DNA from 2 places in the Metabacillus sp. cB07 genome. Region 2 is predicted to be linked to the other one. Evidence: riboswitches for the same ligand, from Rfam matches in the RefSeq annotation. Region 2 holds a riboswitch; the other holds the start of a gene.

Region 1 (15,611 bases), 1.3 Mb from region 2:
TCCACCGCCTCAGACACCGGAACAAACTCAATTCCCTTCAGTTTGGAAGCATATGAGGAATAAGCTGCAAAGGATAAATGATCCTGTTCAAAGCCAAGACGCTTGATTGAAAGCTTTTCTGCCTGTGCAGCGACTTCGTCAAGAATCGGCCCCTTGTGCTGAACAATTTCATAGCCTTCAACTTGCTTTGCTGCCTGCTCTGTATATCTGAAGTCTGTAATAAAAACGGCTCCTGACAGAGAAACGAGCGCGACGCCCGATGAGCCTGTAAAACCGGTCATGTACCGTCTGTTATAATCGCTTGCAATAAGAAGTCCGTCAACATCAAGCTCCTTGAGCCTGTTTCTTAATTTCTCAATCTTCAGCATGCTGTTTCTCCCCTATCTTTGTATGTATTGCCTGCAGGGCAAACTGGTATCCCTGAAATCCGAGTCCGACTATCTGTCCGGCAGTGACCGGCGCAGTGACAGACTGGTGCCTGAACGGCTCGCGGCTGTGAACATTGGAGATATGCACCTCGATCACAGGTAGAGGCACACTTGCGATTGCATCTCTTAACGCATAGCTGTAGTGGGTAAACGCACCCGGATTCAGCACAATGCCGTCGTAGTGGCCATCTGATCCATGAATGGCATCTATCAGGTCTCCTTCATGATTGGACTGAAAGCACGTGACCTGAAACCCCTGCTTTTCAGCAAAAACCATCAGCTCCCGCTCAAGATCTGTCAGCGTTTTGCTTCCATAAATATCAGGTTCACGCAATCCAAGGCGATTCAGGTTTGGGCCGTTAATTACTATGTAGTGTCTCATCTTTCGACCTCCAAGCACTATGAGGACTCTCCTTCATGTGACAGATGTTTTCGTCAAAACGCTGCCTTAAACAATAGCCGCATGAATAAAAAGCCGACAAAAAATAGAATGTTCATTTTAGAACATTCTACCATACTTCATTGTGCGTTACCTCTATTGTTACGTGGAAGCGCTGCCCTTTTTTTTCGACTCCAGCTCATTTTGTTCAAAGGAAATGGAATACCCGATAAAGACCCCATATAAAATGTATAAACATATCATCGTAACCGTTGTCAGGCGCTCGAGTTCAAAGACTGTCTTAACGTTTGGAAAGATCGGATTCAAGAGGAAAAAGACAAGCGCCCATAAAGCGGCTCCATAGATCATGCCGACGAAAATAGACGAAAACCTTTTTAAAACTAAATAATAGACGAGTGCCGTTCCTATAGAAAGGAATCCGATAACCAGTACTCCCGCAAAATTTCCGATCGTGCCGTTTTTCCAGTCACTAAGAAGAAACGGCTGCAGCAGCATGTTCGGACTGATCTCTGTCATGTTCAGCACATAAGCCAAATAGCCGATTAAACTCCAGAAAATACCTCCTGCAAATCCGGTAATCATAGCTCTTGCGATAAACGGGAGACCCTCGCCCTGCTTATCATCCTGTCCATCTTCTATTCCTGCAGAATTAGACTGATAATCATCTGTCATATGTACACCTCCTACTTCTAGTATGTACATCCAATCCGAAAATCGATGCAGAAAATGTCTAACTGGCAAGTATTAGGATATACTACAGACGTACTTACCTGCAGAACCTTACCTGCGCCCATAAATTGAAGAATAAAATATAACTGCCTAGAGGTTTATGCTGTTTTTATGTAGAATATAAACATAACATTCTCTTCCGTTTTGTTTAAAATCCGCTCAAAAAGAGAATAGATAGGTAGGTTGGTGAAAAATGTCAAAGCAGAACAAGCCCGCATATGGAGGGCAAGCAGTAGTAGAGGGCGTCATGTTTGGCGGCAAGCATCATTATGTTACAGCCATCAGACGGAAGAACAAGGAAATTGATTACTTCCGGCTGCCCAGAAAATCAAGCAGCTCACTGACAGCCCTTAAAAAAATACCATTTATCCGCGGAATCGCAGCAATCATAGAAGCAAGCGCAAATGGTACGAAACATCTCAACTTTTCAACTGACAGGTACGACCTTGATCCTGAAGATGACGAGAAGCTGAACGAGCCGAAAAAAGAATCAAAGCTGACGATGATACTCGGCGTTGCAGCAATCGGGGTTTTGTCCTTTTTATTCGGAAAATTCATCTTTACGCTTGTCCCGCTTTTTCTTGCAGAGCTTACAAGACCTGTTTTTTCATCGGATTTGTCACAGATCCTGATTGAAGGTCTTTTCAAACTGATTCTCCTGCTTGCCTATATTTACGCGATTTCCTTTACACCGCTGATCAAGCGCGTATTCCAGTATCACGGTGCAGAGCATAAAGTCATTAACTGTTATGAAAACGGTATGCCGCTCACAGTTGAGAACGTTCAGAGCAACAGCCGCCTTCATTACAGATGCGGAAGCAGCTTCCTTCTTTTCACCGTGATTGTCGGAGTTTTCGTCTACATGCTCGTTCCGACTGAACCGCTTTATGTGCGCGTTTTGAACAGACTGGCGCTTATTCCCGTTGTGATCGGCATTTCTTTTGAGGTGCTGCAGTTTACAAATAAGCTCAGAGACGTGCCTGTCCTGAAATGGCTTGGATACCCTGGCTTATGCCTTCAGCTTCTGACCACAAAAGAGCCAGACAACGAACAGACAGAAGTCGCAATTGCAAGCTTCAATGAAATGCTCCGCCTGGAAAAAGAAACAGAAGAAGGTATAAAAACAGAACAAATTGTATAAGCTAAAACTTCATTAACTCATTTTCATCTTGGGAGGTGGACTCATGAAAAATAGAATGAATCCATTTGTGATGATTGTGTTAGCTCTGGGAGGAATCGGGTTTTTAGTGACTCTCATCAGCAGGCCCGGCTTCCTCTTCAGAGAAATGCTCGTGTTTGCTGCTGTTCTAGCCATCATCTATTTTGTTGTCCGTTACTTTACAAAACAAAGAATGGGAAAAGACTCTTCCTCTTATTCCAAAGCTGCTAAACAGTCCAAAAGGCGTTTCAGCGACCGCAATCAGAGCAGCTCCCATTTGAAAAGTGTGTCAGCCCCTAAAAAGAGCAGCAAAACAAGCGCTCTTAAAAAGAAGCAGGCTTCACACCTGACCGTGATTGAAGGCAGAAAAGGCAAAAAGAAAAGCAGGGCTTTTTTCTGACCTGCTTTTCTTTTTGAATTAATATGTCCAGCGTTTAAGAAATTGTTCCGTCCGACTTCTTCCTAGCTCAATCAGAGCTAGTTTTTTTTGTTCTGAGAGATCAAATTCTGTCGTGAGAATGCTTTCTACCGGCAAAAAAATGATATTTCTCTCATGTCTGCTTGATACATGCCTGGCATCATGCGCATCTTTCATCGTTTCAAACAGCGCACCGTACATTTCAATCGCATTTTTAATCTGATTCCTCGGCCTTTCTTCATCTCTCGGGCTTAGCTTGATTCCAATAACAGGTCTCGCCTTTTCCTTAAAGAGCCAGATCGGAAAGTTGCTTAAAACTCCCCCGTCTACCACTATATTCGTCCCTTCAGCACTCGTCAGCTTAACAGGTTCAAAGAAATACGGAAGACTGCAGCTCATCAGAACAGCTCGTGCAACTGAAAACCTCTCGGGAACAAGTCCGTAACTGGGGAGATCATCGGGCAGCACAATGATCCTGCCGTTAGTAAGATCTGATGCGACAATCTTTAATGAACCTGGCCTCAAATCACCAAAGGTGGAAACTCCCCTTTCCTTCAGCCTGGCTGCGATCCATTCCTCAAGCTTCCCGCCTTTGTACAGACCGAGGCGCCAATAGAGGTTAAGCCATTTCATCAATTTAAATGGAAGAATGGAAGGGTTTTTCTCAAGAAACTTTCCAAGCTCCATATCGTCCATCATTCGGATAATTTCATCACTTCTGTATCCTGCTGCGATAAAGGATGCCACAATTGAACCCGCGCTTGTGCCTGCCACTCTTACAAACTGCAGCCCTCGCTGTTCAATTGCCTGATAGGCTCCAATCAGCGCAAACCCTTTTATGCCGCCGCCAGAGAAGACACCATCAATGTACACAGAAGTTCCTCCCCTCTTCTCCTATCCTTATAGTGTAAGATGAAGGCCGGAGAAATAGACCTTTTCCAGTTTTGGCGCAAGAAAAAAGACGAAAGCAGCTGCTTTTGTCTTTTTCAGGACTCGTTATCCTGTTCATTTTGTTTTTGTATCGCACGCAGGGTATCTACACGCGCTTCATCGCTTTCGAAAAACTGCACGAGATCTCCGATGCGGTCTATGGCGTTCCAGCTGAGGTGATGCTCAATGCCCTCAACATCGTTGTAAATCTTTTCTTCATCCACGCCGATCAAACGCATAAACTGCTCGAGCAGCTCATGACGGTAGACAAGGCGCTTTCCGATCTTCTTGCCCTTAGGCGTCAAAATAAGTCCACGGTATTTTTCGTATATGAGATATTCATCTTTGTCTAGTTTTTGGACCATCTTTGTCACTGAGGAGGGATGAACGGATAATGCTTCCGCGATGTCTGAGACACGGGCATATCCTTTTTCTTCTATTAAAATGTAGATTTGTTCAATATAATCTTCCATACTTGGTGTTGGCATGAGGTCCCCTCCAAAAAAACGTTCAAAACATAGGAAATCATTACAAGTGTACACTAGTTTGCAGGTCATGACAAGAAAGCTTGCAGGAGAAGCACAAGAAAAGAGCCGGATGTCCCGGCTCTTCCATTTCTTATAATCCGCACTTCAGCTGTGCACCGCAGCTTGTGCAAGTGTTGCATCCGCCAATGTCCTCAACTGTTCCTTCACGGCATACAGGGCAAGTATTGCCCACTTCGTTTCCGATTGTTACATTTGTGGAGCGCAAAGCCTGGATTGTATCCACAAGAACAACTTTGCCTTTTTCTTTCGGTGCTTCTTCTGTTTCAGAGAAGGTATTCTCCTCCGCTTTTAATGTAAGGACCTGAGTGTCCCGGCTTCCGTCAACATAGACTGTTCCGCCTTTTGCTCCGCCTTTATACAGACGCTCATATACTTTTTGGACCTGGTCCACCGTATATCCTCTAGGAGCGTTGACCGTTTTGCTGATTGAACTGTCGATCCAGCGCTGGATGACGCATTGTGCATCTGCATGCGCTTCTGCACTCAGTTCCATAGCTGAGATAAACCATTCAGGAAGATTCTCCGGATCTGCATCAGGATTTTTATCCAGATACTCCTGTACGATATCTGCTTTTACTTCAATGAACTTGCCAAGTCTTCCGCTTCTGTAGTAAGAGAAGGAGAAGTATGGTTCTAGTCCAGTGGAAACCCCGACCATCGTCCCAGTGGATCCCGTGGGAGCAACAGTCAGCAAGTGTGAATTGCGGATACCGTATTCTTTAATATCTTCCAGGATATCAGACGGCATTTTGCTCATAAAACCGGTCTCAGTAAAGGCCTGGCGCAGTCTGTTCGTTTCTTCAGCCGTTTCGCCGGTCAAGAATGGGAAGCTGCCTTTTTCTTTTGCAAGCTCTACAGATGCTTTATACGCAGTGACAGCGATCGTTTCAAAGACCTTGTCAATGAGCTCGTTGCCTTCTTCAGAACCGTACTGGGTTTCACAGTAGATCAGAAGATCGTGAAGTCCCATAACACCAAGACCTACACGGCGTTCGCCTAGTGCCTGTTTTTTATTTTCATCAAGGAAGTACGGTGTTGCATCGATTACGTTATCCTGCATGCGGACACCGACTTCAACCGTTCTTTTCAGTTTTTCGAAATTGACGGTTTTTGTTTCTTTGTCTGCCATTTCAGCAAGGTTCACTGCAGCAAGGTTGCAGACAGAATATGGTGCGAGAGGCTGTTCCAATATTGTTATCGCACGGCTTTTTATCCGTACTTCTTACACTTCTCCTTCGTGTAAGTTCAGCATATCTTTTCATTACAAAAATACTGATTGATGTAATGTTGCGGCCTCGTGGGAGAATTATATTCTGATCTCTCAGGTTCATCTCCTATGCGTTGCCCCTGACTAAACGTTTAGGCTTAGCCTTCGGTTCGGATTCCCATCTCAGGGTTCCCGCTTCATTCCGCAATTTTTAACGTGAGGCAAATCAAGCTGCTCTACCACACGGATTCGTTGCAACTACCTTCTGTCCATACGCTTTAGCGTTTGTCATGTCATTGGCGTTATCAATGAAGAAAATGCCCGGCTCTGCAGAGTATGTTGCGCAGATGTTGATGAGGTTCCAAAGTTCTTTCGCCTTGATCGTACGGTACGTGCGCACTTTGTAGCCGAGTTTTTCCCACTCGCGAACGTCACCATGGTTATGCCAGTCTTCATTGTAAGCTTTCATTTCCTCTGCATTGTAGCTTTCAACATCAGGGAAGCGCAGCTCGTAATCGGCATCCTTTTCAACGGCATCCATGAAATCCTTTGTCAGCGTGACTGAGATGTTTGCTCCTGTAAGGAATTCTGAATTATGAACGGTATAGGTTCCGCCGACTGCAAGCTTCACTTCTGCGTCTTTAATGATTTTCTCGTTAAATCCGCCGTAGCCCGGAATCTGCTTGTAATTGACGATGCTTTGATACATAGCTTCCTCGTCCTGTGTAAGCGGCTTGAACTTCAGCTTTTCCTGGGCGTATTTCTTTATGGTTTCATCGTTTGTATTTTCAATCAGATAACGCAGGATACGGGGATTCTGCATTTTGGAAATAATGAATTCAATAATGTCAGGATGCCAGTCGGCAAGCATGATCATTTGCGCGCCCCTGCGCGACCCGCCCTGCTCAACCAGATGAGTCAGTTTCGCAATGTCATCAAGCCAGGATACCGACCCGGATGATTTGCCGTTGACTCCTCTTGCAAGGGTGTTTCTCGGACGCAGCGTTGAACCGTTTGTTCCAACGCCTCCGCCGCGGCTCATGATCTCCATGACCTGCTTGCGGTGTTCGGAAATGCCTTCGCGTGAATCCTGCACAAACGGCATCACGTAGCAGTTGAAATACGTCACATCTGTTCCTGCTCCCGCTCCGTATAACACGCGTCCGGCTGGAACAAAGTTCAGGCCGACGAGTTCCTGATAGAACTTCTCAAACCATTCCTTGCGTTTTTCTTCTGTTTTCTCAACAGATGCAAGACCTGTCGCATTCCGCTTGGCTATTTGCTCGTAATATACTTCAAGCGGTTTTTCTATAACGTCAAGAGAGCGGTGAATGACTCCTGATTCTACTTCTTCAGGCTTTTCAAGTGAAAGGCGGTACTCTTCTTCCACCTGAACGTGCGCCATTTTTGCCTGCCAGTCTATATCTAAGATGTACCCGAGGCCTCTTGCCGGGAATTTCGGATCTTCCTTAATTGTCAGAACGACAAAATCGCCTTTGGACAGCGTCAGCTTTTCAGTGTCTTTAAATGTGTACCTGTCAAGCATGACTAAACGCGATACACCTTTGTGTGTAAGCTTCATATCTTCTGTAATCGGATGAACTTGGGGAAAAAGTGAAATATCGTGGTTAAGCTTGTCCACATCAAGTTTCAGATTTTCATTCAGTGCAACGGTCATTCAAACAACTCCCCTATTATCTTTGTACTTGATTTAATTTATCACACAGCCATCCGTTTATCAATATATAGTGTTTCTTTTTCGTTCGACAATACTATATATGGATAAAAAGTCAGTCTGCTGCTATTTTGTCAAATTACAAACTTCGTAATTGAGTGTGAAAAAAAGAGAATAAAGAAGATAGGAGATTGAAAATCACTTTTTTTGAAGTAATTTGTCGCTTGCAAATTTCGAATCGAACAGAAAGCTAGAAAAATAAGGAACACATAGAAATAACTAGAAAATAAAAATAAACGAAAGCGACTTATTTCAGCCGCTTATCGTTTATAATTCCACTCATCCGATTCATATTTTTCAGCTGCCAGTTTCATAACTGCAGCGTGTTCTTCGTCAGTCAGTTTATACGATTCGAGCTTAATATTCAGCCCTTTTTCAAACCCTCTTCTAAACGCCTCTTTCGCCTCTTCAATCGTTACTTTCGTCTCTCTGAGAGCATTCACTGCTACTGCCTTATTTTTAAAGTTCTTCTGCATTCGTTCTTTTACCCTGTCACTCGGGTACTTAAACAGGCTGAACAAAAGATCTTCATCAAGATCAAGCAGAATCGATCCGTGCTGGAGAATCACGCCTTTTTGACGTGTCTGTGCACTGCCTGCAACTTTCCTGCCTTCAACGACAAGCTCATACCAGGAGGGTGCATCAAAGCAAACCGCTGAACGCGGATTTTTAAGCCCCTGCTTCTCTTCCTCCGTTCTCGGCACCGCGAAATAAGCATCAAGGCCAAGCTCTCTGAATCCCTGAAGAATTCCTTCTGAGATCACCCGGTATGCTTCTGTAACGGTCTTCGGCATCTCCGGATGGTCTTCTGAAACAATGACACTGTATGTAAGTTCTTTATCATGCAGAACTCCTCTGCCCCCAGTTGGCCTGCGCACAAAGCCTAGCCCATTTCGTTTAACAGCTTCAAGGTCAATTTCTTTTTCCGCTTTCTGAAAATAACCGACAGAAAGTGTCGCAGGGTTCCATCCGTAAAAACGGATAACAGGCGGAAAGTTCCCTTCGCTGTTCCACTCAAGCAGCACCTCATCAAGCGCCATATTGTAAGCAGGAGAGCAGTTGCCCGAATCAATAAATCTCCAAATTTCTTTCTCCATGTTCATACCCCATTTTTCATGCTTAGGCTGTTTGTTAAATACATTCCGCTATCATAGTCTATCAAAAAGAATTCCAGGATGAAAATAAATAACTCTGATTCATGGATGACAATTTGACCCTGCTCTTATATAATTATACTTGTCCAATAAACAGAAGTTTACATGAACCAGCCCGCATAAAGGGTATAAAAAAGGAGTCGGGTCAGCTTGACAACATGGATTTTCTTATTAATTTTAGTCGGCGCAATTGCAGCCTACACAATCTTCTCTTATTTTTACCAGCGTAAAATTATGAAAACATTAACGGAAGAGGAATTCCGTGCAGGATACAGAAAGGCTCAGCTCATTGATGTCCGCGAGCCGAACGAATTTGAAGGCGGCCATATTCTTGGCGCAAGAAACATCCCAATGTCACAAATGAGACAGCGCCATAAAGAAATCCGCAAAGACCAGCCTGTTTATCTTTATTGCCAAAACACAGTAAGAAGCGGACGCACAGCGCAGATGCTTAAGAAAAAGGGCTATTCAGATCTTTACACATTAAAAGGCGGCTTTAAGGGCTGGAGCGGAAGAATTAAGACGAAGAAGTAAATAACAAAAAAGGATTCGCCAGCGGCGAATCCTTTTTCTTATTGCTTCTGATAGCGGAGAATCGGCTTGCGTGCTGCCGTTGTCTCATCAAGACGTCCAACAACGGTTGTATGAGGAGCTTCCTGAACCATTTCAGGGTTTTCCTCTGCTTCTTTCGCAATTTGAAGCATAGCATCAATGAATGAATCAAGTGTTTCTTTTGACTCTGTTTCCGTCGGCTCAATCATGATGCACTCCTCGACATTAAGCGGGAAGTAGATCGTCGGCGGATGGTAGCCGAAGTCAAGAAGGCGCTTTGCGATATCAAGTGTGCGCACTCCGAGTTTTTTCTGGCGTTTGCCTGATAAAACAAACTCATGCTTACAGTGTCTGTCAAACGGCAGATCATAGGCTTCTGAAAGTCTTCTCATCATGTAGTTTGCATTCAGAACCGCATACTCTGTCACTGCTTTTAAGCCGTCTGGCCCCATTGTGCGGATATACGTATATGCACGCACATTGATTCCGAAGTTGCCGTAAAACGGCTTGACTCTTCCGATGGACTGAGGTCTGTCATAGTCAAATGCATATTTGTCATCACGTTTCACAAGAACAGGCTTAGGAAGATACGGAATCAGATCTGCTTTTACACCGACAGGACCTGAACCCGGTCCTCCGCCGCCATGCGGCCCGGTAAACGTTTTGTGGAGATTTAAGTGAACCACGTCAAATCCCATATCTCCGGGACGAGCCTTGCTTAGTACGGCGTTGAGGTTGGCTCCGTCATAGTACAGCTTGCCGCCTGCATCATGCACGATCTTTGCCATGTCCAGAATATTTTCCTCAAACAGACCCAGCGTATTCGGATTTGTGAGCATCATCGCAGCGGTATCATCTCCTACTACACGCTTCAGATCTTCAAGATCGACGAGTCCATGTTCATTTGATTTAACAGTGACCGTTTCAAAACCTGCCACTGTAGCAGATGCAGGATTGGTTCCGTGTGCAGAATCAGGTACGATGACCTTTGTGCGTCCAGTGTCGCCGTTTGCTTCGTGATACGCACGGATCATCATAAGTCCGGTCCACTCTCCGTGGGCACCCGCTGCCGGCTGAAGCGTGACTTCATCCATTCCTGTAATTTCTACAAGGTGCTCCTGAAGGTCATACATCAGCTCAAGAGCTCCCTGTACGGTACTTTCATCCTGAAGCGGATGGATATGGGCAAGCCCTGCCATGCGGGCAACATTTTCGTTTATTTTCGGGTTGTACTTCATCGTGCATGAGCCAAGCGGATAAAAGCCTGAGTCCACTCCATGATTGCGCTTTGAAAGAGCTGTATAGTGCCTCATAATATCAAGCTCTGATACCTCCGGCAGTTCAGCTTCCTCTGTGCGGAGATAGTCAGCGGGAATGAGTTCATCTGCTGATTGTTCGGGAATATCCATATCAGGCAGGCTGTAGCCTGTTCTTCCAGGCTTTGTCAGTTCAAAAATCAATGGCTGATTCTCGTTATTCATGTCCATCCCCCAATTCCAAAACAAGTTGATCGATTTCTTCTTTCGTGCGAAGTTCTGTCACAGCTACGAGCATGTGATTTTCAAGCTCAGGATATACGCTGCCAAGATCGAAGCCTCCGATGATGCCCTTTTCAATCAGGCGGGCATTCACTTCTTTCACCGGTTTATTTAATTTAACGGCAAACTCATTGAAGATCGGTCCGTCAAATGGCACGTCAAAGCCTTTTTCTTTAAATGCCTTTTTAGCGTAGTTTGCTTTCTGGATATTCTGCAGAGCCATTTCTTTGACTCCTTTTCTTCCGAGCGCTGTCATGGCAACAGACGCTGCAAGTGCATTCAAAGCCTGATTTGAACAGATGTTTGATGTCGCTTTATCACGTCTGATATGCTGTTCGCGTGCCTGAAGCGTGAGAACAAATCCTCTGCGTCCCTGGTCATCCTTTGTCTGTCCGACAAGACGGCCGGGCACTTTGCGGATCAGTTTCTGAGTGACAGCAAAATAGCCGCAGTGCGGGCCGCCGAATGCTGTTGGGATACCAAACGGCTGAGCGTCTCCGGCAACAATGTCCGCGCCAAATGCTCCAGGAGGCGTTAAAGCTCCAAGGGCGAGCGGGTTGGAAGAGACGATAAACATGCTTTTGCCTGTATGGGCAATCGGCTCAATGTCCTTAAGAGGTTCAATCTGGCCGAAGAAGTTAGGATATTGAACGACAACCGCTGCTACATCATCAGACATTTCCTGCTTTAATGCCTCGAGATCTGTGACGCCGTTTTTGACAGGCACTTCCACCACTTCAATGTACTGTCCTTTTGCATACGTTTTCAGCACATCTCTGCTTTCAGGATGAACTGCTCCTGACACAATGACCTTTTTCTTTTTCGTCTGTCCGCAGGCAAGCATAGCCGCTTCAGCAAGTGACGTTCCGCCGTCATACATAGAAGAGTTGGCTGCATCCATGCCGGTAAGCTCTGCGATCATCGTCTGAAATTCGAAGATAGCCTGCAGTTCGCCCTGTGAAATCTCAGGCTGATACGGCGTGTAGGCCGTATAGAATTCCGATCTTGAAATCACATGATCCACAATGATCGGCATGTAGTGGTCATAGACTCCCGCTCCAAGGAAAGAGGCATTGCTTCTTAGGTCTTTATTTTTAGCAGCAAGCGCGCTCATCTCTTTCATTAGCTCTGTTTCCGATTTAGCCTTCTTGATGCTGTATTCGCCCTTAAATCGAACACTTTCAGGAATGTCTTGAAAAAGCTCATCAATTGATGCTACTCCGACAGCTTGAAGCATCTCCTGCTGATCTTGCTCTGTCATCGGCAAGTAACGATGTTTCATGGATGTATTCCCCTTTCAACCCGGTTTATTTTTTTGGTCGCTTATAAAAAGGCGTCTGCACGACAACTGCTTTCAAGCGTTTTTTACGTACTTGAACAACCACTTCAGTGCCGGGCTCGGCAAATTCTTTCTTAAGCAGTGCCCAACCGATATTCTTTTTAAGTGTAGGAGATTGTGTGCCGGTTGTAATTTCCCCGATCTGCTCTTCTCCTGCAAACACCTCATAGCCGTATCGCGGTATGCCTTTATCGATCATTTCAATTCCGGCAAGCTTTCGGTCCGGTCCGTTTTCTTTTTGATCCTTTAACACAGCTTTGCCGTTGAAATCACTTTCCTTGTTCGGTTTCACGGCAAATCCGATGCCTGCTTCTATCGGGGTAATAACTTTGGAAAGTTCCTGTCCGTAGAGCGGCAGGTTCGCTTCAAAGCGAAGCGTATCACGGGCGCCAAGTCCGCATGGCAGCAGACCATCTTCTTTTCCGGCTTCCAAAATCGCTTTCCAAAGCTCAGGAGCTTTTGACGCGGCGCAGTAAATCTCAAAACCATCTTCACCTGTATAGCCTGTTCTTGATACAAGAGCAGAGGCTCCTGCAATGTTTACGTCATCTTTGAATTTAAAAAACTTGATTTCACTTAAATTTGTATCCGTGAGTTTTTGAAGGATTGACTCAGCAAGCGGTCCCTGGATAGCGAGCTGGGCGACATCTGAAGATACATTGTGCAGCTCTGTGTCCCCGAACAGCTGGGAGTTCAGCCAATCAAAATCCTTTTCAATGTTGGATGCATTCACTACAAGGAGATAATGCGCATCTGATTTTTTATAGATTAATAAGTCATCCACCGTTCCGCCGTCTTCATAGCACATAGCGGTATACTGCGCTCCTCCGTCTTTTAAAAGAGCAACATCGTTTGTCATTGTTTTTTGAAGAAATGCAAGGCTGCCAGTGCCCCTCACTTCAATTTCCCCCATGTGGGATACATCGAACAAGCCTGCTCTTTCGCGAACAGCTTCATGTTCTTCTTTAATAGAAGAAAACTGCACCGGCAAGTCCCAGCCGCCGAAATCAATCGTTTTTGCACCCTGCTCTTTGTATAAGTCAAAAAGCGGTGTCCGCTTTAAATCCGCCATTTCATCGCCTCCCGGTATGATCCTCTTTTTTTCATCAAAAAAAGGACAGAGAACTCCCTTTAATGGAAGTCTCTGTCCCTGCACCTGAAAGTTTACCCGGCCTGAAAAAATGGCCGAGCTTTCCCCTTTGGTGGTTTGCCGCTTTCACAAACTCTCTCCAGAGTTGCGTCAAGCAAGAGTTCTTTTGCCTGAGAGATTCACATCAGTTTGCTCCTTCGGCGCTGCATGCGTATGCTGCAGTCTCTCCCCTTGCTCTCATCCGCTCATATTTTTTCATTAATTGGTGATACTGATAAGTAGACATTTTAGACATTATGACATTTTTGACATAAGAAGCCTGCTGACTGAAAACTGAGTAAGTTAGCAACTTTCTTACTTATTAACATCCTACCATTAAGGTCTTTATTCATCAATCACTTTTTTCACAAATGTTTTGTTTAAAACACATTGGAATGTTCGTGTTTTACTGTCTTTTCATCTAATCCATTGTGATAACCTGCTATTTTACCACTTAACGTGAACAATAGAGAAAGATCTACTCTTTTTTTGAAAGGGCTGTCAATCATGAACGTTAAACTGAAATTTGACTCCGCGTGGCAAGATATATTTCTTAAAAAGCTTGATGACGACGGTCCGTGGGCCAGCTGGGAGAATTACAAACTGGCATGCGCCGTGCAAAAGCACCTGATTGTTCCTTCCTTTGAAGGGCTTCAAGCTCCAAATCACCTGACAGACTTCACTCCTCTTCCCCATCAGTTGGAGGTTGCAAGGCAGGTGGTGGAAAACATGAACGGAAAGGCCATCCTTGCAGATGAGGTGGGACTTGGAAAAACAATTGAAGCAGGCCTCATCGTCAAGGAATATATGATTCGGGGACTCGCCAAGAAAATCCTGATCCTCGTTCCGGCCTCTCTTGTTTCCCAGTGGGCAAGAGAGCTTCATGAAAAATTCTATATTCCAGCCGTTGAGCAAAAGAAAAGCTACGTATGGGAAGCCTGCGATGTAGTGGTCTCTTCCATTGATACGGCAAAAAGAAGCCCCCACCGGGAAATTGTTCTTAACCAGCAGTACGACCTGGTGATCATCGATGAAGCTCATAAACTGAAAAACAGCAAAACGAAAAACTATGAATTTGTTCAGAGCCTGAAAAAGAAATACTGCCTGCTTCTTACTGCAACGCCCATTCAAAACCGCGTAGAAGAGATTTTTAATCTTGTATCTCTGCTGAAGCCCGGTCATTTAGGCAACGAGGCTTACTTTTCAGAAGTATTTTCTGCCAAAAACCGCTCTTTGGAACACCATGAGCACCTTCAGGAACTCGTGAACAAAGTCATGATCCGAAACCGCAGAGGAGATACGGGCATTGAATGGCCTAAACGGCATGTTGAGACCGTTCCGATCGAGCTGAGTGAGAGTGAGCGCCAGTTGTATACGGCTATATCACGTCTCAAAACATTCGGCGCCTCTTCCGCCAGCACGTTTTCAATCATGACGCTGCAAAGAGAGGCATGCTCAAGCAGGGAAGCTGTCTACATGACGCTGAAAAAAATGGCCGAGCGTCCCGAAGGCGAAGCATCTCCCCTTCCAGACTCAGTCATTGAAGAGCTGATGAACTGCATTAATGACGTTGACGGAAATTCCAAAGCACAGCGGACCGTTGAACTGATTCAGCAAATCAATGACAAAGTCATCATTTTTACAGAATACAGGGCCACCCAGTTTTATCTTCAGTGGTTTCTTCAGCAGCACGGCATTTCATCTGTTCCTTTCAGGGGAGGATTCAAGAGGGGCAAAAAAGACTGGATGAAAGACCTTTTCAAAAACCGCGTTCAAGTACTGATTGCTACAGAAGCTGGCGGGGAAGGAATCAACCTGCAGTTCTGCAATCACATTATCAACTATGATCTTCCCTGGAATCCGATGCGGCTTGAACAGCGGATTGGACGGATTCACCGTCTCGGGCAGGAAAAAGATGTCCACATTTATAATATGGCAACAAAAAACACCGTTGAAGAGCACATTCTGAAACTTCTCTATGAAAAAATCAACCTGTTTGAAAAAGTCATCGGCGAGCTTGATGAAATACTGACAAAACTTGAGATATCCAATTTCGAAGATCACCTGCAGGACATCCTGTTTAAATCAAAAAGCGATGGAGAAATGAAAATTAAGATGGAAAACCTGACATCCATCCTGCATTCTGCAGAACAGGAACACACAAAACAGAGAATGGAGGGATAACCGATGCAGCAGCAGCAGATCAGCGAGTTCCTTGAAACCTTTTTCACGGCCAATTCATGTGACATTACAGAAAAACAGCCTGGCTATATGACGATCCAGCTGACAGTGGACATGGATAAAGAATTGATGAACAGGCCGTTTTACTGGACATATCTTGAGAA
Region 2 (15,611 bases):
ATGACAACGACCGGATTTATACGTGCGTGCCGGGAATTCTCCATAATACCCCGGACGGCGTGATTATCAGCCCGCTTGAGCTGTACAGCTTGCCGAACTCCGAGTACAGACCAATGCTTAGAATGGGCGCTGACCATATGGTTGAAGTTGTTATGGATGCTGGTCCTATCAATAATTATAAATAGAAAAAACGCGGACTTACCTTCCTGCTGGGTAAGTCCGCGTTTTTTTTAGGTAAACTGTCATTATACAGCTGTCCCAGCTTCAGACAGCACTCTCTTTTCCCCATCGAGCTCCGGATGCACCTTCTTTACAACGCTCGGTCTTGCCAGGGTGACAACCACTCCGAGCAGGATTGCTGCAGAGGCAAGAAGGATGTACTGGCCCGGTACGGCGTCGTACAGGAATCCGAATAGAATCATCCCGAGCGGCATGAGGGCCATGGCCATCGTTTCAATCAGGGAGAAGACGCGGCCTTTGTAGTCGTCTTCAATCATTTTCTGCATCATGACCTGAATGGGCGTGTTGATGATGATGATCATGGCGCCGAAGCTGAACATGAGAACCATGTAAAAGGTGAAGATGGCCCAGTAGGACAAGTCAATCATCAATGGCAGCGCAGTCGCTCCGAGGATGAATCCAATTGCGAGTATGCCGCGTTTTGAAACGAGAAACGGGTACTTTACTTCTTTTCCGACTGAGAAGTAGATTGATAGGATGAGCATGCCGGCTGCGAAGGCTCCCTGGGTAAATCCGAAATGCTGGGACGCAAGGTTCAGTTTTTCGATCAGGATGTAGGAGTAGCCTACCTCAAAGGCGCCGAACAGGAAATTGACGATGAGGCAGAGCCAGATCAAGGTCATGAGCACCTGCTTTGTCTTCAAATAGCTTACGCCTGCTTTCATGCTCTGCCACATGGATTCTTTGGTCTTTCCTTCGGTTTTTCGTTTTGCAAATAGGGTGAAATTCATGGTGGATTCAAGGAGAACGGCTGCGATGGAAGCGGCGATGTAGATGATCAGAAAGGTCTCAATTGAAACGGCTCCATATAACAATCCGCCGGCTGCAGGGCTGCCGATTGCGGCGAAGGACATGGCCATTTGGTTGAGTGACATGGCCCGCTGGATGCGTGCTTCGTCTACTAAGCCGGTGATGGATGACGAGAACGTGACGGAAGAAAAGGTGGATGCGATGGCAAGGATGCTTGTTGTGATGTAGATGGCGGTCAATGAGAGACCATAGGTCAGGCTTACGTAAAGAAGTCCGCTGATGGCAAGGGTAGTTGAGATCTGTGCGAGGATGACGATTTTTTTTCGTGAGTATTTGTCTGCGACGTAGCCTGCAAACGGTGAAATCAGAGTCCGGGGCAGAATGTTGCAGAGCAGGTTTGCGGCAAAGCTTGTGGCCGATCCCGTGTTCTGCAGGATGTGGAAGCTGATGGAAAAGGCATACACCTGTGCGCCGAACGTTGAGATGAGCTTGCTGATGGTGAAGGTGAACAAATGGTAGGTTGCCATTCTTAATTTTTTTATTTCATCCATAAAAAACCCTCCAAAAATAAAAAGTTTAATTTAATTTAACAAATTATACCGCGTTCTGCTCTTCCATTTCAAGCAAAAGTTTAATAAAATTAAACTAATTAGAAAAATTGGGGTGTTAACCATGATTGGCGAACGAATACGAAAGCTGCGTAAGGAGAAAAATCTGACACTTGCTGAGCTTGCGGGATCCGAACTTACAAAAGGGATGCTCAGCCTGATTGAGAATAATAAAGCGAATCCGTCCATGGAAAGCCTGGCCTATATCGCGAAGCGGCTTGAGGTGGATGTGTCCCAGCTTGTGAATGAAGTGAATGTGGTTGAGCTGAGAGAGGTGCTTGATGAGGCAGAGAGAATATACAGCGCGAACAAGGAAGATCCGGGCGATAAGTATGAGAAACTTATTCAGCTAATTGAGCCTCATGTCCATAAACTCAATCAGGGATATGAAGCGGCAAGGCTGCTGGAACTGTACGGCCGCAGCATGTGCAGCGAGAAAAAAGAGTGGAAGGAACCAATCGACAAAGCGACCGCGCTTTATGAACAGATGAACCTGACTCAAAAGCGGGCAAGCACGGGCCTTTTCCGCAGCATCGTCCACTTTATCGGGCACCATTACGAAAAGGCGCTTGAGGTGCTCCTGTTCGAGCGGGAAGAAATCGAAAAAAGGTTTGCCTATATTGACCCGATCACAAGGCTTGATCTCGATTATCATGAAGCCATCATGCACTTTGCAGTCGGCGATACCATGTCTGCAAAGCGTGTGATGAATGAGGCGATTGCCTTTTCAAAAGAAAATAAAATGTATTATCTGATTGATGATTTGTACAGGATGGCAGCTGCTTCTGCCCTGATGGCTGAAGATACAGAGCTGTATACCTACTACATTATGAAATTGAAGCAGTATGCTGAATTCTCGGAAGATGAAGGCTCCTGGCTCAGCTATCAGCTGTTTCATATTGAATCTTTTATTTTGGTCAAACATGATTACCGGGCGGCGCTTGATCTGATTGATCCGCACTTGGAGAAGGCAGAAACTGGCCTGAAATTCAAAGAATGGTTTTTCCTCCAAAAAGGGAAAGCTCTGCATGGCCTTCGGGAATATGAAGAAGCCATCCGCTATTTGGATCTGGCGGAAGTTCCGCCTTATCATCACCACCCGTTTGATTTGTCCCAGTTTTACTTGAGGGATACGTACAAAGCCATGTGCTATGAAAAGCTGGGAGATTCAGAAAAAGCTTTGGCTGCGGCACGGACAGCGGTGGAGCGGTTTGAGGGAATGCCGGATTCGCCGTATAAGACGTTCAGCAGGAAGACGTATGAGGAGCTTTTTGAAAACTAAGTGCCTTCAACATAAACAAAACCGTGTTCAAAAACCAACACGGTTGTTTAAAGCGCTAGAAGTGACATAGTCATACTTTAATCTTGGATTTCTTAGAGTAAAGAGAATATGAAGTGTCAATCACCAGCAAGATAAGAGCGACTCCAATTGACAGAGTCAGGTTGATGTCTTTACTTAAGCCGGTGAATAAACCGATTAGGTAAAACGCTGCTGTTCTCGAAAAGGATAGAGATAAATTGCTGTAGATGGTATCACCCATCATGTAGTCAAATATCTTACTGAATATCGAATCGATGCTGAGCCAGTAAATAAGGTAACAAGTTCCGACAATAAGCAGCTGGCCGGTATCAATATGTAATGAAAAGACGCTGTCAACGACCCTTATGGAGCCAATTATCATAAATAGGAAAAAAGCAAACACCAGGGTGCTTAATACAGAAAACAGCATTGCTATGCTGATTAGCGCAAGCGGACTGTCTTTATCCTTGTCTTTTTTGTTTTCACGGGTGAAGAACCAATAAAGGACGATAAATGAAAGGATAAAAATAATACATAGTAAGATGGGTATGTTCAAGTGGATCTGCTCCTCTATTTCTTGTTGTTATACAATCAGTCTAGTAGAAATACGGATAGATATGGAAAAAGTTTCACATTTTACTTGAAGCGCTGTTTTGGAGAAGAGATGAGCTTTATGGAGCTTTAATGACGAAAGGCAGAAGGGAACCGTATAGGAGCACTGCGCTCCTTTTTTACATTTATCGTGTGGGTTATATTTCCAATTCTGGTATAATGGTGGTGCGAGGTGAGCGGATCAATGAAGAAAAACTATACAGTTATGTTTATTATGCTTTTTACAGCATCCATTACGGGCGGAATGGCGGCAAAGGATTTGTTTAAGTATTCACCGATAGCGGGTTGGGGGATGGGAATACTATTCCTTTTGTGTGCAGCATATTTCGCCGGAAAGAATGAAAAGAAATCAGGGTCACAGTAAAATGGCTGTGGCTTTTTTGTTTTGGAAGATCATGTTATGAAAAGAAAGGACAAGGCAATGGATTGGAATGACAATGACAGAGTTGAAGGGGAAGAAACGAAGCTTGTGACTAAATTCGGCTGCTTTTTCACTGCCGTCATAGTTGGATTTTTGATCATTTCAACAGTGGCCTGGTATCTATTATCTACCCAGGAAACCCGGTTAAAAGTAAGTGAATCTCCTAATCATGTAAACTCAGTCGAGATTGTCAAAAGAGACGATTTTCCTTCCCCTTCCATTAGGATCAACTACAAGAACAAAAGCATCATGAAAACAAAAATACCGGATGAGATTTCTGTTGAATGGAAAAGCGATTATGAAGCTGTAGTCACCCTGACAAAACAAGGAAGAGAACCTGATATTGTTCACGTAGATTTTTAGGATTCATCGTTTTAGCGGTTGAAAAAAGGAAGAAAACCCGTAATTAACGGTTTCCTTCCTTTTTTTGTTCAGCTGATCCCTTTTCATTTCTAAAATGCCGTCAGTAAACACTGCACTCCCTCTTCACATGATGTCTTCCAATCGGCACCACAGACGGAGAGCCTGAGACCGGATCGGGTATGACGGTGCAGTTGAGACCGAAGATGTCTTTGATCAATGTGCTTGTGATGACTTCTGTCGGTGCGCCTTCTGCGACAAGCCGTCCCTGCTGAAGGGCAAAGATGTGGTCCGCATAGCGGGCGGACAGGTTGATGTCATGCAGGACCATGACAATGGTCGTGCCGTGCTTGCGGTTCAGGTCTGTCAGCAGGTCAAGAATTTCGATTTGATAGGTGATATCCAGATAGGTTGTCGGTTCGTCGAGAAACAGGATGTCTGTTTGCTGCGCGAGAGCCATGGCTATCCAGACTCGCTGTCTTTGGCCGCCTGAAAGCTCGTCGATGCTGCGGTCGGCAAATTCGGTTATGTTCATGATTTCCATGGCTTCGGCGACGGCTTCATAGTCCTTTTTTGTCCAGCCTTTCAGAAACGTCTGATGGGGGTACCTTCCGCGTCCGACTAAATCTGCAACGGTTATCCCCTCAGGGACAATCGGGGATTGGGGCAGTAGCCCGAGCACTCTTGCAAGCTGTTTTGGCGGGATTTGGCTGATTGGTTTCCCGTTAAGGGTGACTTGCCCGGAAGCGGGTTTAATGAGCCTTGCCATCGTTTTAAGCAGGGTGGATTTCCCGCAGCCGTTTGCTCCGATCATGATGCTGATTTTATTGCTTGGAATCGAGAGGCTGACATCATGAAGGATGAGGTTGTTCTCATATCCAGCCGTGATTCTTTCGGATTTAAAGGTAAGTGCCGGTTTCATTATAAATCTCCTTTCCGGTTCATTCGGATCAGCAGGTAAATTAAGTACGGCGCTCCAAGGATGCCTGTGATGACGCCGACCGGGTATCTGGCAGTAAAGGCAAACTGTCCAACAAGGTCCGATGCCAGCACCAGGATGATGCCTGTAAGACCTGCCGGAATAATCGGTGAAAATCCGGCACCTGTCAGTCTTTTTGCAATCGGTCCGGAAAGGAAGGCGACAAATGCGATCGGACCTGTTGCAGCGGTAGCAAGCGCAATAATCAGGACAGAGCTGATGATCAGGAGCAGCCGGGTTTGATCTGTATTCACACCGAGAGAGGAGGCTGCCTCCTCCCCGAGCTCAAGCATGTCGAGACGCTTTCCGAGTCCAATGAGAACGGGAGTGAAAACAAGAACGGTCATGATCAGAGGATAGAGCGTCTCCATCTTCGATCCGTTCAGGCTTCCGCTCAGCCACCTCATGGCAGTAGGAATATCATGCTCCTGGCCAATCAGCAGCAGATAAGAAATCGCGGCATCAAGCATGGCCTGAATGCCGATGCCGATCAAGATCAGCCGGCCAATTGAAAAAGAGGAGCCTTTTGATAACAGGAAAATAACGAGCACTGCGGCAAGGCCGCCAATAATAGAAGCAATGCTGACAACGGTATTGCTTGCATGAAGAACAACGATGCAAAAAACGGCGGCTGCACTTGAGCCGGCGGTGATCCCGATAACGTTCGGATTCGCCAGAGGATTCCGCAGCATCGTCTGGAAGACTGCTCCTGCAGCGCCGAAAGCAAAACCGGCAAACAAGCCTGCAATCATCCTCGGGAAGCGCAGCGTGCCTATTGTAAATGTTGCTCCTTGTACTTTTTCACCCATCAGGACCCGTATGACATCCTGAACGGGATAAATCGTATTCCCGAGCATCAGCATGGCACAGCTTAGGGCAAACGCAATGACTGCCAGAAGGGAAGTCACGAGGATAAACCGGAGCCGTCTCTTTTTTCTGCCTGTCATAATAAGGTGGATCGTATCATTCATCATAAGGCACGCATTTTCGCTTTCATAGTTAGTAGAATTAAGATGGGAGCCCCGATAAAGGCTGTCACGACGCCGACTTCAAGCTCGCCGGGTCTTCCTGCAAGCCTTCCGCACACATCAGATATCGTTAAAATAATGGCCCCTGAAAGAGCTGACATCGGAATCACATACCGCAAATCAGGACCGATGACGAGCCGTATTACGTGAGTGGAAAGTAAACCGATAAAGCCGATTGGACCTGCGAGCGCGGTTGCTGCACCGCACAGCACAACGCCGCCAAATGCAGCAAACAGCCTGAGCGTGCCTGTGCGCACGCCTAAACCTGACGCAGCTTCATCGCCTAAAGCAAGTGCATTCAGTGCAGGGGCCGACAAAACGGCAATAAGAACACCGGTGAGAAGAAAAGGAACAAATAGAGAGATAGAATCCCAGTTCCCTGCCCCGACGCTCCCTACCTGCCAGTAACGGAATTGGTCCATGACGCTTGAACGGGGAATCATGATGGCCACCACAAGCGATGATAAGGCTGCACTTGTGGCCGCACCCGCTAAAACGAGTTTAAGGGGCGTGGCTCCGCCACTCCCCATTGAACCGATTCCGAATACAAAAATGGCCGTTATGATTGCCCCCGCAAGTGCAAGCCAGATATACTGGCCTGCCGTACTGATATTTAAAAAGGTCATGCCGCAGACGACAAAGAGTGCCGCCCCTGTGTTTACTCCCAGTATGCTCGGATCTGCAATCGGATTGCGCGTGACAGACTGCATGAGGGCGCCTGAGATGCCAAGGGCCGCGCCGCACATAAGGCTGAATACCGTCCGTGCTATTCTCTGGCGGACAACATTTGCTCCGTGGGACTGTACGTCAGGATGAAACAGTCCGTCCATGAGTTCCTTCCATCCAACCGTACGGGACCCGAACATAAGAGAAGCCGCTGTGCATAAGCCGAGCAAAATGAGGGAAAAGATCAAAACCTTTATGAAATTTCTGGGCATCATCAGCTGCTTCTTTTCTGTAACGGACTGGTTCATCATGTTACTTTACTTTGCCTGCAGCTTCTGAAAGTAATGTTAAGTATTCATCAATGGAATATTCAATCGCAAGCGGGTTTGGATTACCTGCCGCTGCCAGCGGAGTGTTATCTCCGATGATCACAACAGATCCATTTTGAACAGCAGGAATTTTACCAAGGATCGGGTCTTCCTGTAAGGCTTTTAACGTATTTTCATTTCCGTAAGATACAAGGATCTCAGCATCGTTCAGCATATCCGCATTTTCTGCGCTTAATTCCACGTAGAAACCGTCTTCATCTTTAAGCTGGCTCGTAATGCTTTCAGGGTATTCCATCCCAAGCTCGCTCAGGAACTCTCCGCGCGGGTCTGCTGGAGTGTATATGTAGAATTTAGAGAGATCATCCGCTGAAATGCTGACGAATGCGGCTTTCTTCCCTTTAAGTTCAGGGTGTTCGCCTGCTTTTTCCTGGATGAGTTTTTCGGTATCCGCAATCAGTTCCTTGCCTTCCTCTTCCATTCCCATCCCCATTGCATTATAGGTGACCTGTTCGCGCCATGAAGCAACCCAAGGGGCCGATTTATAAGCTACAACCGGTGCGATTTCACTCAATGTATCGTATTCTTCCTGCGTGATGCCTGAGTAGGCGGCCAAAATGACATCCGGCTGTGAGTCAGAAATCGCTTCAAAGTCCAATCCGTCCGTATCCTGGTAGATGTTCGGGCTGTCTTCTCCAAGCTCTTTCACTTTCTCTTTCGTCCATGGCAGCATGCCGCTGTCATCCTGAATGCCGTAGTTTGCTGCTGAGAATCCTACTGGCACCACACCTAAAGCAAGTGCAACATCATGGTTTGCCCATGAAATGGTCGCAACGCGTTCCGGCTTCTCTTCAATGACCGTTTCGCCGAATGCATGCTTGATCGTGATTGGATATTGTGTATCTGATTCATTTGAATCAGCCTTCTTATCAGATGCCTTTTCCGAACTGCCGGATTGCCCGCCTGAGCAGCCTGCAAGGGCAATCATAAGTACAGCTAGTAGTGAAACAGCCAGTGTTAAAAATCTGCGTCTTGTATTCATTTGTCGTTCCTTCCTTAGCACTAGTTTATTTGATAACAATTATCATTATCATTAATTTATCCTCAATATGTCAGGTTGTCAATGAAAATAATTATCAATTAGAATATGGAACATTCTCCCTGTCATTGCGTGACTGTTGACAATGCATGCCCCACCGCCTACAATTAGTCATTATTCAGAAATACTCAAATTTAATTAATAGAGCAAGCTATGATGGCTGTGGATCACACTACAGCCGGAGCAGCTTCTGGAGAGACCGCTTTAGCGGCGCCGAAGGGTTCACAATCTCAGGCAAAAGGACAGAAGAGTATAGATTTAGAGTTTGGTGTACCCGTTTTTCGGGCGGCAAATGCTATTTTGGTATTCTTCGAAAAGAGATTGGGAGTCTTCCCGTCTCTTTTTTTATTGGGTTTTTACATCTAAGAAGGAGGAAATCAAAATGGCACAGCAGGAATTGAAACGAGATTTGGCAAACCGCCATGTGCAGCTGATTGCAATAGGCGGAACAATTGGAACGGGGTTGTTTTTAGGGTCGGGCAAGGCGATTCAGCTTGCGGGACCGTCGATTATTTTCGCGTATTTGATAGTGGGGGTTGCCCTGTTTTTTATGATGAGGGCGCTTGGGGAGCTGCTGCTGTCAAAGGCGGGCTATGAGTCGTTTACGGATATTGCGGAAGACTATCTTGGACCGCGGGCGGCGTTTGTAACAGGGTGGACGTACTGGTTCTGCTGGATCATGACGGCGATGGCCGATGTCATTGCGGTCGGTGTCTACGTGCAGTACTGGTATGACATTCCGCAGTGGGTTCCTGCCATTGTGTGCCTGCTTCTTCTGCTTGGACTAAATCTGCTGACGGTGAAGCTTTTTGGGGAACTCGAGTTTTGGTTTGCGCTGATCAAAGTGGTGACGATTCTTGCGCTGATCGTCGTCGGGGTAATTTTAATTGTGATGGGATTCAAGACGGATGCGGGAACCGTAGCTGTAAGCAACCTATGGGAGCACGGCGGCCTGTTTCCGAACGGCATGACCGGATTTTTGCTTTCATTCCAGATGGTTGTGTTTGCATTCGTCGGGGTGGAACTGGTCGGCGTATCTGCCGCGGAAACATCAAATCCGAGAAAGAACATTCCGTCTGCCATCAATAAGATTCCCCTTCGGATTCTGTTTTTCTACGTCGGGGCTTTGATTGTCCTGCTCAGCATCAATCCATGGACGGAGCTGAACGCTTCTGAAAGTCCATTCGTGAAAACGTTCAGCCTGATCGGCATTCCGCTTGCGGCGGGAATCATTAATTTTGTTGTCCTGACGTCTGCCGCTTCTGCCTGCAACAGCGGGCTGTTTTCGACAAGCCGGATCTTGTTCACGCTGAGCAAACGCGGCCAGGCTCCGTCCTCCATGAGGAAGCTGACTAAGCAGCATGTGCCCGGCAATGCACTGTGGCTGTCAGCTGCGGTTGTGTCAGCGGGTGCGCTTTTAAGCAAGCTGATTCCCGAGCAGGCCTTCGGCATTGTGACGACAATCAGCGCCATCTGCTTTATCTGGGTGTGGAGTGTGATTTTGATCTGTCACATTAAATACCGCAGAAACCGCGGGGACCTGCATGCGGAATCCGCATTCAAGGCTCCGTTTGCGCCGTTCATCAACTATTCGGTGCTGGCGCTGTTCGGGCTGATTCTGATCGTGATGCTTGTGGCGGAAGAGACACGTCCGGCACTGATGCTGACGCCTGTATGGTTTATCTTGCTGTATGTCCTGTATTCTGCGAGAAAAAGGTCTCTGACCTGATGAAAAGAGGCTGCGTGGCAGCCTCTTTTCTGTTTTAGATGGAAGTGGTTTTGGCTGCATTTTCCCCCAGCCGCTGTTTTGCCGAGGCGCGGTGTGCTTTAACAGGAATAATGTTGAGTGCTTTTCCTAAGCCGTACGGAGGCATGTTCCCATAGATTGATTCGTAGTCTCCGGCTTTTACTTTATAGGTTTCATGGTATATGCCTACAGATGGATTGCTGCCAATCTTCTGATTGAAGTTTTTCCATGCCGCCATGTGCTTTTCGCTTCTTGCATAGGCAAGAAGATCCTCCGTCGAGCGCCAATATTGAATCATGACCGTTGTTCTCAGCCCGAAATAGCTTTCCATGGACAGAAAGCCTAATTCATCCTTGTTCATATAGAGCTCCCTGATCATTCCCGGCATGGCAAAAAAGACGGGAAGCCACTTATGAAGGGCGAGTCGCTTGTTTACCCTCATTCCGATTAGAAAGACAACGAGATCGTCCTGATTGTCCGTTGTGTACCGCCCGGCAAACTTTTTATCAGCCATCTTTAATCCCCCTCATTCAGTAATTGTTCAAGAGTGTTTGTGCACCATTCAATCGCAGCCTTTGTCATCCGTTTTCCGTAATCCAGTGTGAAGAGCCAGTAGACGGCATCCTCTGCGTGGTCTTTGTTGGCCGTAATGCTTTCTTCGATGTTTATATATGTAAGGTATCGTGCCTCTAACTTTTTCTTGTAATCCTCTAGAGTGGATACCGTGTTTTCTTTTGGCTGATGACGTCCAAAAAACAATTTAAGCAGAATTTCATTGCGCTCGGCCGGGATTTGTTTAATTGGTTCTTCAAGCCAGTTCTTAAGCGTTTCCTTCCCTTGTGCCGTGAGATGATATTCCTTTCGTTCCGGTTTCGACGGCTGAGAGGAGATCGTGACGGTTGCCAGTTCATCTTCGACAATGGTTTTTAGGGTCGGATAGATTTGCCCGTAGCTGATTTTCCAAAAATGAGTTAAACTCCTGTCGATCAGCTGTTTAATATCATAGCCGGTTCTGCAGTCTGTTGTTAAAATCCCAAGAATGGCGTAGGTTGTATCGTTGTAGGTTTTCAAATCTTTTCACCCTATCTAAAAGATATATATCATTTAGATATATTATACGTGTTTTTCCAGAAAAAACAAGATATGTAAATGTGAAGTTATAAAGATTTTGGATGCGTTTGTCGCGGAGCTGCCGTCACAGGATATTCGAATCAGTCTTTTTTGCCGTGAAAATTCATACATTTATTAGGGAATTGCATATCCGCTGAGAACTTATCCTTTTTAACCGCCCGGAAATGGTTTATAATTATCAGATAATAGTAAAATTTAATCTATTCATAATAGACTGTGATAAACTTATAGCAGAAGACTTGTGTATGTTCAAAGGTGGCATCCCGCATATATCGGCGGGAGCCTGCTCGTTTTTGCAAATTTAGGGGATAAGGATGGGTAGTATGAGCAGCTTAAAGAACAAAACAGACGTGGTTCTAATTGGTGCCGGGGTCATGAGTGCAACGCTTGGAGCGATGCTGAAAGAGGTAGCGCCGGATTGGAACATTAAAGTATTTGAAAAACTGGGAAGTCCGGGTGAAGAGAGCTCAAATGAGTGGAACAATGCAGGAACGGGTCATGCTGCGCTTTGCGAGCTTAACTATACATCGGAAAAAGCGGACGGTTCGGTAGATATCGGCAAGGCTGTGAAGGTGAATGAGCAGTTCCAGCTTTCAAGGCAGTTCTGGTCCTACTTGGTTAAACGAAATCTGATCCGCAATCCTGAGGATTTTATCATGCCGATTCCGCATATGAGCTTTGTGGAAGGGGAAAAAAATGTCGCGTTCCTGAAAAAGAGATTGGAAGCGTTATCAGCAAGTCCGCTGTTTCACGGGATGGAATTTTCAAGCGACCATCAAAAGCTGAAGGAATGGATTCCGCTTATGATGGAAGGCCGTACATCGTCCGAGCCGATTGCAGCGACGAAAATCGATTCAGGTACGGATGTGAATTTCGGCGCGCTGACGCGGATGCTTTTCGATCATTTGGAGAGAAAAAATGTGGAGGTCCACTACAAGCACAGCGTGGAGGACTTAAAGCGGACGCGTGACGGTTCATGGGAACTGAAAGTGAAAAACGGTTTCGGACAGGTTGAGCGCCACCGGGCGAAATTCGTCTTTATCGGAGGCGGAGGCGGCAGTCTGCATCTGCTGCAGAAAACAGGTATTCCGGAGTCGAAGCAGATTGGCGGCTTCCCTGTCAGCGGACTGTTCCTCGTCTGCAAAAATCCGGAAGTCATCGCGCAGCATCATGCGAAGGTTTACGGAAAGGCTAAGGTCGGCGCACCGCCGATGTCTGTTCCGCATCTTGACACACGTTACATTGACGGAAAAAAATCCCTGCTCTTTGGACCGTTTGCAGGCTTTTCGCCGAAATTCTTAAAAACGGGCTCAAACATGGATCTGATCAGTTCAGTCAAGCCTAACAACCTGATGACGATGCTTGCTGCAGGCGTGAAAGAAATGGCGCTGACCAAGTATCTGATTCAGCAGGTCATGCTGTCGCATGAAAAACGCATGGATGAACTGCGCGAATTCATTCCGAACGCCAAAAACGAGGAATGGGACATCGTCGTTGCAGGCCAGCGCGTACAGGTCATCAAAGATACGGATGCCGGCAAAGGAACACTTCAGTTCGGTACAGAGGTGGTCAGTGCCGGAGACGGTTCAGTTGCCGCCCTTCTCGGAGCATCTCCTGGTGCTTCAACGGCTGTTCATGTCATGCTCGAGGTCTTTGAAAAATGCTTCCCGCAGCATATGACAGCATGGGAGCCAAAGCTTAAGGAAATGATTCCTTCCTACGGCTTGTCCCTGTCGGATCATCCTGAGCTATTCCGCAAGATGGAGGAGTCGACCGGGCAAACGCTTGGTCTTGTGAAAAAAAAAGAACTCGTTTATAGCTAGGACCCCAAAAAGAAGGGGATTTGGACAACTATAAGCAGAAAAAGGTGCATTGCCCGGGGCAATGCACCTTTTTGCTGTGAGCGTGTATACAAGCCCCATAATGCGTTAAGAATGCAAGTATGATCAAACGTTTGGGGTGAATCGATGTATCTTTTGCTTGTCATTGCAGTCTGGATCTTATTTGCTTATAAATTTATCGACTGGAAACAATGGGAGAAGCAGTATCCGACGGTGCTTTTTTTTATTGTCGTGAACATGACGTACAATTATTTTTATTATGATCACACGCTTTGGGCATTCAGGGGAGTGACGGCAGAATGGCTGAACCATTCGATTATCAATGCCGCTTTTACCTTTTTCATCTGTCCGATGGGGCTGATTATTTATCTGCAGAGATTTCCTGCGAAAAGAAGAAATCAGTGGATCTACATAGGGGTCTGGACGGCCTTTTATTCCGCGCTGGAGTGGATTTTTTCGCATAAGGGCATGTATGTGTATGACAACGGATGGAACGGCTGGCTGAATATCCCGCTGAATCTGCTCTTGTTTATCGTCCTGACCATTCATTACAGGAAGCCTTCTATTGCTATTTTACTATCTGTTTTATCCGTCATCCTTTTTTACTTATTCTTCCCGTTTTCATGGGGAAACCTAAAGTAAAGGAGGATGCGAGATGCTGATACGCGATGTTTTATCTGTACCCGTGTTTCTCCTGCTGCTCTTTGTGACATACGGGTCTATGTGGCTTTATGTCATGAGACAGGAGAAGAATTTAAAGTAAAAAGCTGCTGATGACCTCAGCAGCTTTTTATGATGGCTTTTGTGATATATTTCGCCGGCCATTCGTTTAAAAGACCGAATACTTCAGCTTCATGGAAGCCGCTGCGCCGGATTTTGCTTGTGGCCTCTCCCCTCAGGATCTGCACGAGCATATGGTTTGGGACAGTCACTTCCTGCAGGAAAAGCTGGATTTTTTCAAGGTGGGACCGAAGCAGCCGAAATTCTTTGATTTCAAACATGACGTCATCTGCCTGCGGTTTGTGTTGTTCTGCAAGCTCCTGAAGCTTCTGGAGATGACGGGCAAGGCTCTCGTCCAAATCGTGCGGGAGCTGCTTACTCCAGCTTTCTGCTCTTTTAAGGACAGATGCATCCGGCACAGAGATGCTTGCGAGACTTAGCAAGCGGGGGTGAATCGCATCCGGAAAAGCAAGCTGCTCAATCTCTGTATAGATTGCTGCCGCAGAATGTGTTTCCGCAGCGTTCCCAAGCCGGGTTTGTAAGTCTTGAATCTGTGTGATGATTGGAGCGTGCTGCTCTAATACGGTTTGGATCTCCTTCAAAGCGTAAAGCTTCTCCATCGTTTCCTCAGATTGTACGGCGATTTCGTTGAACTGCCGTTCGATGGTTGCTATTCTCTTTGTTGCCTGTGGGATATTGACTTCATCCGGAAGGGCAGCCTCATCCTTTGAAACGTAATAGGAAACCGAGTAGCGGCAGGCGCTGCATGTGCAGATGATTGAATCTGTATCCGCATGCAGTGTGAGCTCTTTTTCATGGCTGCAGACTGTCCATTGCCAGGCCGGCGGAATGCTGCGGTAAGGACGCATGACAATTTCGACGCGGTGCCGCCAATAGGAGATGTCCTCCGGATATTTCAAAACGCCGAGCAGGGAGGATTTATTCATGATTTCGACCGCATGTATGACAGCCTCTTTGCTTGATGCAAGCCTGATCAAAGGATGCTGCGTGAAGGCGGAGTTTATTTTCTCGAGCCAGTGTCTGCGTTCAAATTTGTTCAGCCGTGCGCAAAACAGGTACTCCTGCACCACTTTTTTCACATGCCTGGAAAGGTCTTGGGCGGACAGCGTTCCATACGTTTCCGGATAAAAGTAGCCGGTCGAAAGCGGGAGTCCGCGCTGAACGGAATGTTTTTTCCAGAGGAACATTTCAGGCCTGATAAGGTATGGATAGAGCCGTTCCTGTTTGTAGACCGGAAGCGGGATAGAAGGCCGGTCTGTTCCGAGAAAGGTTTTTAAAAGGGTCATCTCTTCTTCCGGAACTGACAGGAGCTCCTTTGCGGCTGCCTGCTCAAGCCTTGACAGTGCCGCCCGTTCCTCTTTATGGCCGATGGAGCGGATCTCCGGATACTTGCGGCCTGCCGGTACGAACAAGAGGGAAGGATAGTCACCAAACTGATAGGCGATTTGCTGAAGCTGCATGTGCTGACACCCCGTTCATTGGAATATGTCATATTATAGAACGTTTTTGGGGTGGACTCCAGTTTGGATGTTTCTTATATAATAGGGGGAGAAGGAGTGATGCGCATGGAAAGCGGCAGGCAGGTGATCTGCGAAAAAAGAACGTATTCGAGAGAGTTTCATTCCCATAAGCATGACTTCGGGCAGTTTCTTTTTCCGCTGCAGGGTTCTCTTGAAATCCGGACAGACCGTCAGCAAATCCATTTAAGCGAGGACTCATGCTTTTACATACCGCCGGAGTTTAATCATGTGTACCGTTCCAA

Evidence for each region. Region 2 has a riboswitch for glycine ahead of JOJ89_RS20795 (amino acid permease). Riboswitches for the same ligand answer to the same signal wherever they lie in the genome.
Region 1: linked by a shared signal. The riboswitch ahead of gcvT (glycine cleavage system aminomethyltransferase GcvT) and the one ahead of JOJ89_RS20795 (amino acid permease) in region 2 are both predicted to bind glycine.

The regions. Positions count from the first base shown of each region.
Region 1 covers NZ_CP069296.1:2,761,347-2,776,957, forward strand. The annotation lists gene JOJ89_RS14185 (M24 family metallopeptidase) at 1-368, opposite strand, end outside; gene aroQ (type II 3-dehydroquinate dehydratase) at 355-810, opposite strand; gene JOJ89_RS14195 (YqhR family membrane protein) at 970-1,500, opposite strand; gene JOJ89_RS14200 (DUF1385 domain-containing protein) at 1,751-2,698, shown strand; gene JOJ89_RS14205 (SA1362 family protein) at 2,742-3,116, shown strand; gene JOJ89_RS14210 (patatin-like phospholipase family protein) at 3,135-4,007, opposite strand; gene mntR (transcriptional regulator MntR) at 4,121-4,552, opposite strand; partial or broken gene JOJ89_RS14220 (hypothetical protein) at 4,683-5,798, opposite strand; partial or broken gene JOJ89_RS14225 (vitamin B12-dependent ribonucleotide reductase) at 6,058-7,497, opposite strand; gene JOJ89_RS14230 (lipoate--protein ligase family protein) at 7,815-8,651, opposite strand; gene JOJ89_RS14235 (rhodanese-like domain-containing protein) at 8,871-9,242, shown strand; gene gcvPB (aminomethyl-transferring glycine dehydrogenase subunit GcvPB) at 9,281-10,741, opposite strand; gene gcvPA (aminomethyl-transferring glycine dehydrogenase subunit GcvPA) at 10,734-12,080, opposite strand; gene gcvT (glycine cleavage system aminomethyltransferase GcvT) at 12,106-13,209, opposite strand; glycine riboswitch at 13,376-13,468, opposite strand; gene JOJ89_RS14255 (DEAD/DEAH box helicase) at 13,774-15,450, shown strand; gene JOJ89_RS14260 (YqhG family protein) at 15,454-15,611, shown strand, end outside.
Region 2 covers NZ_CP069296.1:4,085,529-4,101,139, reverse strand. The annotation lists gene JOJ89_RS20845 (TerD family protein) at 1-185, shown strand, start outside; gene JOJ89_RS20840 (MFS transporter) at 246-1,541, opposite strand; gene JOJ89_RS20835 (helix-turn-helix domain-containing protein) at 1,663-2,880, shown strand; gene JOJ89_RS20830 (hypothetical protein) at 2,951-3,454, opposite strand; gene JOJ89_RS20825 (hypothetical protein) at 3,695-3,874, shown strand; gene JOJ89_RS20820 (hypothetical protein) at 3,911-4,294, shown strand; gene JOJ89_RS20815 (ABC transporter ATP-binding protein) at 4,395-5,213, opposite strand; gene JOJ89_RS20810 (FecCD family ABC transporter permease) at 5,213-6,244, opposite strand; gene JOJ89_RS20805 (FecCD family ABC transporter permease) at 6,241-7,275, opposite strand; gene JOJ89_RS20800 (iron-siderophore ABC transporter substrate-binding protein) at 7,277-8,332, opposite strand; glycine riboswitch at 8,570-8,645, shown strand; gene JOJ89_RS20795 (amino acid permease) at 8,772-10,118, shown strand; gene JOJ89_RS20790 (DUF4188 domain-containing protein) at 10,153-10,650, opposite strand; gene JOJ89_RS20785 (PadR family transcriptional regulator) at 10,653-11,207, opposite strand; gene JOJ89_RS20780 (malate:quinone oxidoreductase) at 11,591-13,090, shown strand; gene JOJ89_RS20775 (CBO0543 family protein) at 13,235-13,750, shown strand; gene JOJ89_RS20770 (RQC-minor-2 family DNA-binding protein) at 13,888-15,309, opposite strand; gene JOJ89_RS20765 (helix-turn-helix transcriptional regulator) at 15,409-15,611, shown strand, end outside.